One region of the Mesorhizobium sp. CAU 1732 genome, then DNA from elsewhere that is predicted to be linked to it. Evidence: riboswitches for the same ligand, from Rfam matches in the RefSeq annotation. Region 1 holds a riboswitch; the other holds the start of a gene.

Region 1 (4,406 bases):
ACCAGCGCATAGGTCGCGACGAGGTCGGCGCCCGCCGTTCGCTGGGTGAAGAGCCCCAGAACGCCGAGAATGCCGAAATCGGCGACGCGATTGGCGACAAGCGTGCCGGCTGCCGTGTCGCTGTAGGGCAGGATCTGAACCTCCAGCCCCGCCTCGTCATAGTAGCCCTTGGCCTGCGCGACATAGAGGCCGATGTGGTTCGTGTTGGGCGTCCAGTCGAGCGCGACGGTCACCGACTGCGACTGAGCGAACGCCAGACGTGGCACGAAGGGGGCGGCGAGCGCGGCGGCGATCATCTGGCGGCGGGTGGGCATGGTCAGGTCCTCTTGTCGGGATTGAGAAGTGTCTGCAAAAGCTGCGCTTCGATGGCGCTCGCCTCGGGCGTGGCAAGATCAATGCGGGGACGCCGCAGCGGCACGGCGATTTCGGTCATGACCCGTGCCGGCCGCGCGGTGAGAACATAGATCCGATCGGACAGGAAGACCGCTTCGCGTACGTCATGCGTGATCAGCAGCGCTGTCCACCGGTGATGGTTCCACATGGTTTGAAGCCATTGCTGCATGCCGGCCCGCGTCAGCGCGTCCAGCGCACCGAATGGCTCGTCCAGCAGGAGCATGTCGCGGTGCTGGACGACGGTGCGCAAAAGAGCGGCCCGCTGGCGCATCCCGCCCGAAAGCTGCGCGGGATAGTGGCGCTCGAAACCATCGAGGCCGAATTCGGCGAAGAGCGGTGCGACCTGCGCGCGGGCCCGGCTGCGAGCCATCCCCCGCACTTCGAGGCCGAGCGTGGCATTGTCGATGATGCGCCGCCACGGCATCAGTGCGTCGCGTTGCGGCATGAACGCGAACGGGCGACGGTCTTTCATGAGCGGCGTGCCGTCGAACAGCACTTCGCCGCCATCCGGTTCAACCCCTCCGGTGAGAAGCTTGAAGATCGTCGACTTGCCCGCGCCGGATGGCCCGAGGATGGACACGAACTCGCCCGGCTTCACGGTGAGCGAGATGTCGGCCAGCACGTCGAGATCGCCGAACCTTTTTCGTAAGTGCCGCAGCTCGAGCCGGTTGGCGCTCATCGGCGCTGGTCCCCGTCGAGCTGCTGCCACGGCATCGCAATGCGCTGGACGAGCATCGCCGTGGCGAACAGGACGAGCGTCAGCGTGGCGCTGATCACGACGGCTGCGAGCACCAGATCCGGCCGGAAATTGTTCTTGGCGTTGAGGATGTAGATGCCGAGCCCCTTCGCCGCCCCGGCATATTCCGCGAAGATCGCGGCGACCACCGCATAGGTGATTGAAATGCGCAGCCCCGCGAAGAAGTAGGGCAGGGCCGACGGCAGCCGCGCGGCGATGAAGATGCGCCACCGCGATGCGCCCATGGACGCGAGCAGGGCCTCGATATCCCTGTCGGTGGACGCATAGCCCTGGACGAGTGCCACCAGCATCGGAAAGAAGGTGACGAGCGCGACGAGCACGATCTTCGGCGTCAGGCCGAAGCCGAACCACAAAACGATGAGCGGAGCGATCGCGATTAGCGGCAGGGTCTGGCTGATGATGAAGACGGGAAAGAGCGCCCGGCGCAACGGTTTGAAGAAATCGATCGCCACCGAGAAGGTGAAGGCGGCCGTCAGCGAGCAGGCGAAGCCCAGGAGCGTCGCGCGGATGGTTGGCAGCGTGTTGTCGATGAGCGCCGCGCGATGCTGCACCATCTGCGCGAGCACCCGCGACGGTGCCGGCAGCGTGGTCGGCGAGATGCCGGAGGTCTGCGCGTAGAATTCCCACGCGGCAAACAGCGAACCGACCGACACGATGGCGGGGCCGGCCTTGGCGAACGCGGACGCGACCGCCCGCGCGGATGGTGATGAGGGCATGAGGGATCTATCGTCGCTGTGGGCGTCAGCGCGGCGTCGGGCTGTTCGCCGAAACCGTCAGGTCGATCGTCACATGCCCCTCGGGAGGCCCGAACTTGCAGAACGCGGCTTCCAGCGCGGCGAAGACGGGGCCGGCATCGCCGCCCAGCCGGGTACAGAAATTCTTCGAGCGATCGAACACGCCGGAGCGCTTCACGAAGTCGATGCAGCCGTAGATCTCGTCCATGTGATCGCCTTCGCCCATCACGTAGAGCGAGAATTGCGCGGCGATCGTAGAGCCCGTGTGCGGCGCGCCGGCTATCGCCGCGAATGCCGCATCCTTGCGCTGCTCGATCGGCTCGCGAGGACCGTTCAGTTGCGGGGACGCGCAGATCGCGTCGTCCGGCTCGCCCGGGCATCCGCGCGAGATCGCAGCCGAAAGCACGCAGTGGATGCCGCTCGCGGCCGTCGCGACGAACAGGTCGCGCATCGCCGGAAACAGCACTTCGGGCGGGCCGACGAGAAGCGTCGAGATGTCGTCGGTCTCGATTCGCAATTGATCGCGATAGGGATCGAGCGCGCCGAGCGCGCTCATGATGACGCCGACGAAATCGCCGGTCATGGGATAAAGGGAAATCTGTGCGCCTGAAAACATAGCCCGCCTCGCTCCGCTGGTATTACCCAGATCAGCTTCTAGGGTTTGAGGGCTTCGCGCCCGCGTCTCAGCCCCGACAATACGGAGCACCCCTGTGGATGGGCGCAAACAATCAGATCGACGCCCGATGGGCAAGAGCGAATCTGCATTTGTGGACAGGTTCGCGATCAGGCTGTCCCACGTGACCGCTCAGGCGACGCCGCTCGTCGCGACCTGTGCCACCATCCAGTCGTGCAGGCGATTGACGAGGGGATTTTCCAGCTCGCGATCCGGCACCACGAGATAGTAGCTGTTCTCGGTCGGCAACGGGATGTCGACCACGACCTGGAGAATGCCCTGATCCAGTTCCGTTTCGATGAGATAGCGCGGCACCAGCGCGAAACCCATACCTGCGGTTGCGGCCTGGATAACCATGTTGAACTGGTCGAACCGGTGGCCGCGATAGGATGAGACCTCGTCGCCGCGCACCTGCCTGAACCAGTCGCTCCACGCTTTCGGGCGCGTGTCGAGATGCAGCAACGGCCCCCGCTCGATCAGGCTCACCATGTCGCCGTCCGGCCGCTCGAGAAGCGTCGGGCTCGCCACGGGCAGGATTTCCTCGCGGCAGATGTAGCGGCAGGTCGCGCCGGCCCAGATCGGGGCGCCGTAATGGATGGCCGCGTCGAACGACTTCTCCTCCAGGTCGAAAGGCCGTGAATGCGAGAAAACGTTCAGCGCGATGTCGGGGTTGTTCTTCAGGAAATCGGGCAGGCGGGGCAACAGCCATCGTGCGCCGAATGTCGGCAGGGTGGCGAGCGTCAGCGACGTCGACTGCGACGATGTCATCACGCGCAGCATCGATTCCTCGGTTTGTGCAAGGATCCGGCGCACGTCGGGCAGGAATTTTCGCCCCGCGCCCGACAGGACCACGCGCTGGCGCACCCGCTCGAACAATGCGACGCCGAGCTGCGCTTCCAGATCCTTGATCTGCCGGCTGATGGCGCTCTGCGTCAGGTGCAGTTCCGTCGCCGCAAGCGTGAAATTCGCATGCCGCGCAGCGCATTCGAACGCTTGCAACTTGGTGATGTCAGGTGTCAGTTTGCGGGTGAGGGTCATCTGGATATCGCATCAACTTAGCCGCATTTAGCGCAATCGCCGGAGCAATCCGAGTCTTAAGTTGCCGGGCAACATTCGCCTGGGCTGACCCGAAACGAAGAAAAGCAAGGAAAAGCGATCATGGATATCAGACAGGAAACCACGGACATCCTCGTCCGTCTCGGGCTCGACGCAAAGGTGCTCACGGCTGGCGACATGGCCGTCAGGAGCCCCGTGTCCGGCACGGAGATCGCATCGCTGAAGACGATTTCGGAAGCGGACGCGAAGAAGGCCATCGAGGCCGCCGACGCCGCATTCCGCGCCTGGCGTCTCGTGCCGGCGCCGCGCCGCGGCGAACTGGTTCGCCTGCTGGGCGAGGAACTCCGCGCCTCCAAGGAAGACCTCGGCCGTCTGGTGTCGATCGAAGTCGGCAAGATCCCGTCGGAAGGCCTGGGCGAAGTGCAGGAGATGATCGACATCTGCGACTTCGCGGTCGGCCTGTCCCGCCAGCTCTACGGCCTGACGATCGCGACCGAGCGTCCGGGCCACCGCATGATGGAAACCTGGCATCCGCTGGGCGTCGTGGGCGTCATTTCGGCCTTCAACTTCCCCGTCGCCGTCTGGTCCTGGAACGCGTGCCTTGCATTCGTCTGCGGCGACAGCGTCGTCTGGAAGCCGTCCGAAAAGACGCCGCTCACCGCGCTCGCCTGCGAGGCGATCTTCGCCCGTGCGCTGAAGCGTTTCGGGGACGCGCCGGAAGGACTGCTCCAGGTTCTGATCGGCGATCGCGCGATCGGCGAAGTGTTGGTGGATCATCCCAAGGTTCCGCTGG
Region 2 (4,406 bases), on a different contig from region 1:
GAAGTCGCTCACCACGGTGAGATCGCCGTAGCTCTTCGCGATCTTTTTCGCCTCGATGACGAGCTTGCCGGATTCCTGGCTGTCGGCCGCGGTCAGGGTCGCAAGCCCCTCGGGGCCTCGCCGCGTACGGAATTGCTGGCGCATGGAGTGGAGATCGCCCAGCCGGCGCATGTTGCGCTTGCGGCGCGCAGTCACGCCGTAGCGCAGCCAGTGCTCCTCGCGCACGATCTGCCGACCGAGCTTGTGCTGATCTCGTTCTTCCTCTTCGAGGATCTGGTCGCGCCATTCTTCGAAATGCGAAAAGCCCTTGTCCAGCCGCCGCGTTACGCCGCGATCGAGCCAGACTGTTGCCCGGCTGATGCGCTCGAGAAAGCGCCGGTCGTGCGAGATCATGATCAGCGCCGACTTGGTGCGCATCAACTCACCTTCCAGCCATTCGATGGTGGAAAGGTCGAGGTGGTTTGTCGGCTCGTCGAGCAGAAGGATGTCGGGTTCCGGCGCCATGACGCGAGCCAGTGCCGCGCGTCGCGCCTCGCCGCCCGACAGGGTCGTCGGCTCTTCATCGCCGGTGAGCCCAAGGCTCTCGATCAGATAGGCGGCGCGGTAAGGATCGTCCGCTGGTCCCAGCCCGGCCTCGACATAAGCGCGCACGGTCTGCGCGCCATACCAGTCCGGCTCCTGCGGAAGATAGCGGATGGTGGCGGTCGGCTGGCGGAATATCTCGCCATCCTGCGCCTCGACCATGCCGGCAGCGATCTTCAGAAGTGTCGATTTGCCCGACCCGTTGCGCCCGACAAGCGCGATCTTGTCACCGGCGGACGCCATCAGCGATGCACCGTCGAGAAGCGGGGTGCCGCCGAATGTCAGCCTGATGCCGTCGAGAATGAGAAGCGGTGGTGCCATGAATCACATGCGGGTTAGGAAACGGGATGGGCGACGAGCATGGCGCGACCGCTCAAGAGGCCGACCGTCAATCGGCCGGCAACTGCGTTGGAAAGCGTCAACGAAGAACCGAACACGACGTCACGATCAGCCAGCGGCCATTTGGCGCCAGATAGCGTCAGGCCTGCGAGATCGGAGAAGGCGAGAATGCTGAAGAGCGTTCCCTCATCATAGTCATAGCTGGTCTTGCCGGGAAGAACCGGAGAGCCTTCCTGATGACCGCTCGAAAGCATGCAGGCAACGCCGCTCTCGGCAAGCCGAAGCGCGGCCGTCAGATGCAGGAACGCGTGGTCGGCCCGGGCGCCACCGAAAGCACCGACGAGAAGAAGGTCGGTCGCGCCACGCTTCAACGCTGCATCTATGGCGATCTCGCCGTCGGTCATGTCCTTTTCAGGCGGGAATGCCTCCACCGGAACATCGGGATTGGCCTCCCGCATGCTGTCTTCGACGGAATCAAAATCGCCCGTCCACAGTTCGGGCTTCAGCCCGAGCGTCGCCGCATGCCGCATGCCGGAATCGGCCGCGATGACGCGCGTGCCGTCGAGCTGTGCCGACAGGCGGGGCGTCGCGACAACGTCGCCGCCGAGCAGGATAGCGAAGCGGCTCATCGGGGCTGAGGGTTTATGGAAATCGTCATGCGCGTCGCCTCTATCATGGCGAGACACAAAAGCGAAAGCGCAATGCAAGACCAACTGCCGCCTCGTCTTGCGAGATGGTCTTGCCCTCGGCCTCGCTCGGCTTTATGTCTGGTCCCGCTCTAACGGGGTGCCGGTCGCAATTGCGGTCCGGCTGAGAGGCATGAAGGGGAAACCCTGCCAACCCGCTGAACCTGATCCGGCTTATACCGGCGGAGGGATTAGACGCTCCTGAGAAGGCGCCTGATTTCCCTTGAACACGAACCAAGGAGGCGCCGATGCGCAATTCTCTTCTCACCCTGTCCGCACTCTCGCTCATGGCCGCACCTGCGTTCGCGCAGGAAAAGCTCACCGTCTACACCTATGACAGCTTCACGGCGGATTGGGGGCCAGGCCCCGCGGTCGAGAAGGCCTTCGAGGCGGAATGTTCCTGCGATCTCGAATTCGTGGCCGTCGCCGATGGCGTGGCGCTTCTCAATAGGCTGAAGCTGGAAGGCGCAGGCAGCGCCGCCGACATCGTGCTCGGGCTGGACACGAACCTGACGTTCGAGGCCAGGGAAACCGGGCTCTTCGCCGAGCATGGCATCGCGCTCGACGCGGTCGATGTTCCCGGCGGCTGGAACGACGATATTTTCGTTCCCTTCGACTACGGCTACTTCGCCTTCGTCTACGACACAGAAGCGCTCGACACGCCGCCCGCGAGCCTGAAAGAGCTCGTCGATGGCGATCCGGAGGACAAGATCGTCATCCAGGATCCGCGCACCTCGACGCCGGGTCTCGGGCTGCTGCTTTGGGTCAAGGCGGTCTATGGCGACGATGCGGTCGAGGCGTGGACGAAACTTCAGAAGCGCGTCCTGACGGTCACGCCCGGCTGGAGCGAGGCCTACGGCCTGTTCACCAGCGGCGAGGCGCCGATGGTGCTCTCCTACACCACGTCGCCAGCCTACCACGAGATCGCCGAGGATTCGCAGCGCTACAAGGCTGCCGCCTTCGCGGAGGGGCACTACCTCCAGGTCGAGGTGGCCGGCGCGACGAGGAAGGGCGCGGAGAACCCGCTTGCGAAACAGTTCCTCGAATTCATGACGGGCCCCGGCTTCCAGGATGCGATCCCGGAAACCAACTGGATGTTCCCCGCGGGCGCGATGTCGAAGCCGCTCAATCCGGTCTTCGACGCACTGGTCAAGCCCGCCGAGACACTTGAGTTCACACCGGAGGAAGTGGCTGAAAACCGCCAGAACTGGGTGAACGAATGGCTCGGCGTGATGAGCCGGTAACGACATGACGGCGGATGGGGCGGCAAGCTGATGGACCGCATGCCTTCACGCCCCCCTCCGGCCTGCCATGGATAGGATCGACCGCCGCGTCCTCGCGGGCATCATAGGCCTCGCCGCGATCGCGATCCTGATCGGCGGGGCCTTCTCAGGCCTCGCAGTCGAGGCGTTGAACGACTGGTCGGGCGCTGTCTCGGCGCTCGACGCCTACCTTTTCCGTGTTGCCCGTTTCACCGTCTGGCAGGCGGCATTGTCGACGATCCTGTCGGTGCTTCCGGCCCTGTTCGTGGCGCGCGCGCTCGCGCGCCACCCGCATTTCCCGGGGCGTGCATTCATCTTGCGCCTTTTCGCCCTGCCGCTGGCACTGCCGGCGATCGTGGCAGCCCTCGGCATCCTTGCTCTGCTTGGGCGAGCAGGCATTCTCGCACAGCCGCTGACGGATGTTCTCGGCGCGCGATGGCAAGGGATTTACGGGCTCTCGGGCATCCTCGTCGCTCACGTTTTCTTCAATCTGCCACTCGCCACGCGTCTGCTGCTCCATGCGTTGGAAACCGTTCCGGCCGATCAGTGGCGGCTGGCGGCACAGTTGGGCATGGGCGCGCGTTCCTCGTTCAGGCTCATCGAGTGGCCCGTGCTCCGCGCCGCACTCCCAGGCGTTGCCGGCCTCGTCTTCATGCTCTGCGTGACCTCGTTCACCATCGTTCTGACGCTCGGCGGCGGTCCTCGCGCCACGACGCTGGAAGTCGCGATCTACCAGGCGCTGCGCTTCGATTTCGACCCCGCACGCGCCCTGGCGCTCACCGCATTGCAAATCGTGCTGACCGTCGTGGTGGTGATTCTCCTGACGCGAACCGGCGCAAACATGGCCGGCGACGCCAACCTGCCCGTCGCGCCAAGACGACCCGTCGTGGCCGGTCGTGCGGAACGACTCACAAACGGTGCGACCATCCTCGCGGCGCTTGTTTTCGTTGCCGCACCGCTCGCCGCGACGATCATCGCGGGACTGCGGGCCGATCTGTCGCGCCTCGCCGTGGATCCAGCCGTCCATGCGGCAACGGTGACCAGCCTGCTTCTCGCATCCCTGTCCGCGTTTCTGTGCGTCGCGCTTTCGCTGTCGTTGACGATGGCACGACGGGCCATGGAAATGCGCAGACCGACAAGCGCTGCTCCGTCGCTGCTTGAGCGTATGCTCGACACCGGCGCAGGCTTCGTTCTCGTGGTGCCGCCCATCGTCGTCGGCGCTGGGTGGTTCATCCTGCTGCGCCACACCGGCCAGGTCTTCGCAATCGCGCCGGTCATGGTCGTGACCGTCAACGCGGTCATGGCGATGCCTTTCGCGATCCGCGCGATTCGTCCGGCTTGGGATGCGGCAAGCGCACGCAACGATCGCCTATGCGCCTCGCTGGGCATCACCGGAACGAACCGCCTTCGCCTGATCGACTGGCCGTCGATCCGTGGACCGGCCCTGATGGCGCTCGCCTTCGCCATGGCGCTCTCATTGGGCGACCTCGGCGTCATCGCGCTCTTCGGCAGCGAGTCCGTGCAGACATTGCCCTAT

Evidence for each region. Region 1 has a riboswitch for thiamine pyrophosphate ahead of AAFN55_RS04650 (YkoF family thiamine/hydroxymethylpyrimidine-binding protein). Riboswitches for the same ligand answer to the same signal wherever they lie in the genome.
Region 2: another riboswitch for thiamine pyrophosphate. It lies ahead of thiB (thiamine ABC transporter substrate binding subunit); the one in region 1 lies ahead of AAFN55_RS04650 (YkoF family thiamine/hydroxymethylpyrimidine-binding protein).

What each region holds. Positions count from the first base shown of each region.
Region 1 is NZ_JBDQQR010000001.1:922,735-927,140, forward strand. Features, by position in the region: gene AAFN55_RS04635 (ABC transporter substrate-binding protein) at 1-320, opposite strand, end outside; gene AAFN55_RS04640 (ABC transporter ATP-binding protein) at 317-1,072, opposite strand; gene AAFN55_RS04645 (ABC transporter permease) at 1,069-1,866, opposite strand; gene AAFN55_RS04650 (YkoF family thiamine/hydroxymethylpyrimidine-binding protein) at 1,892-2,500, opposite strand; TPP riboswitch at 2,491-2,604, opposite strand; gene AAFN55_RS04655 (LysR family transcriptional regulator) at 2,690-3,595, opposite strand; gene AAFN55_RS04660 (aldehyde dehydrogenase family protein) at 3,716-4,406, shown strand, end outside.
Region 2 is NZ_JBDQQR010000002.1:411,825-416,230, forward strand. Features, by position in the region: gene AAFN55_RS19720 (ABC-F family ATP-binding cassette domain-containing protein) at 1-903, opposite strand, end outside; gene AAFN55_RS19725 (thiamine diphosphokinase) at 918-1,550, opposite strand; TPP riboswitch at 1,694-1,815, shown strand; gene thiB (thiamine ABC transporter substrate binding subunit) at 1,856-2,851, shown strand; gene thiP (thiamine/thiamine pyrophosphate ABC transporter permease) at 2,919-4,406, shown strand, end outside.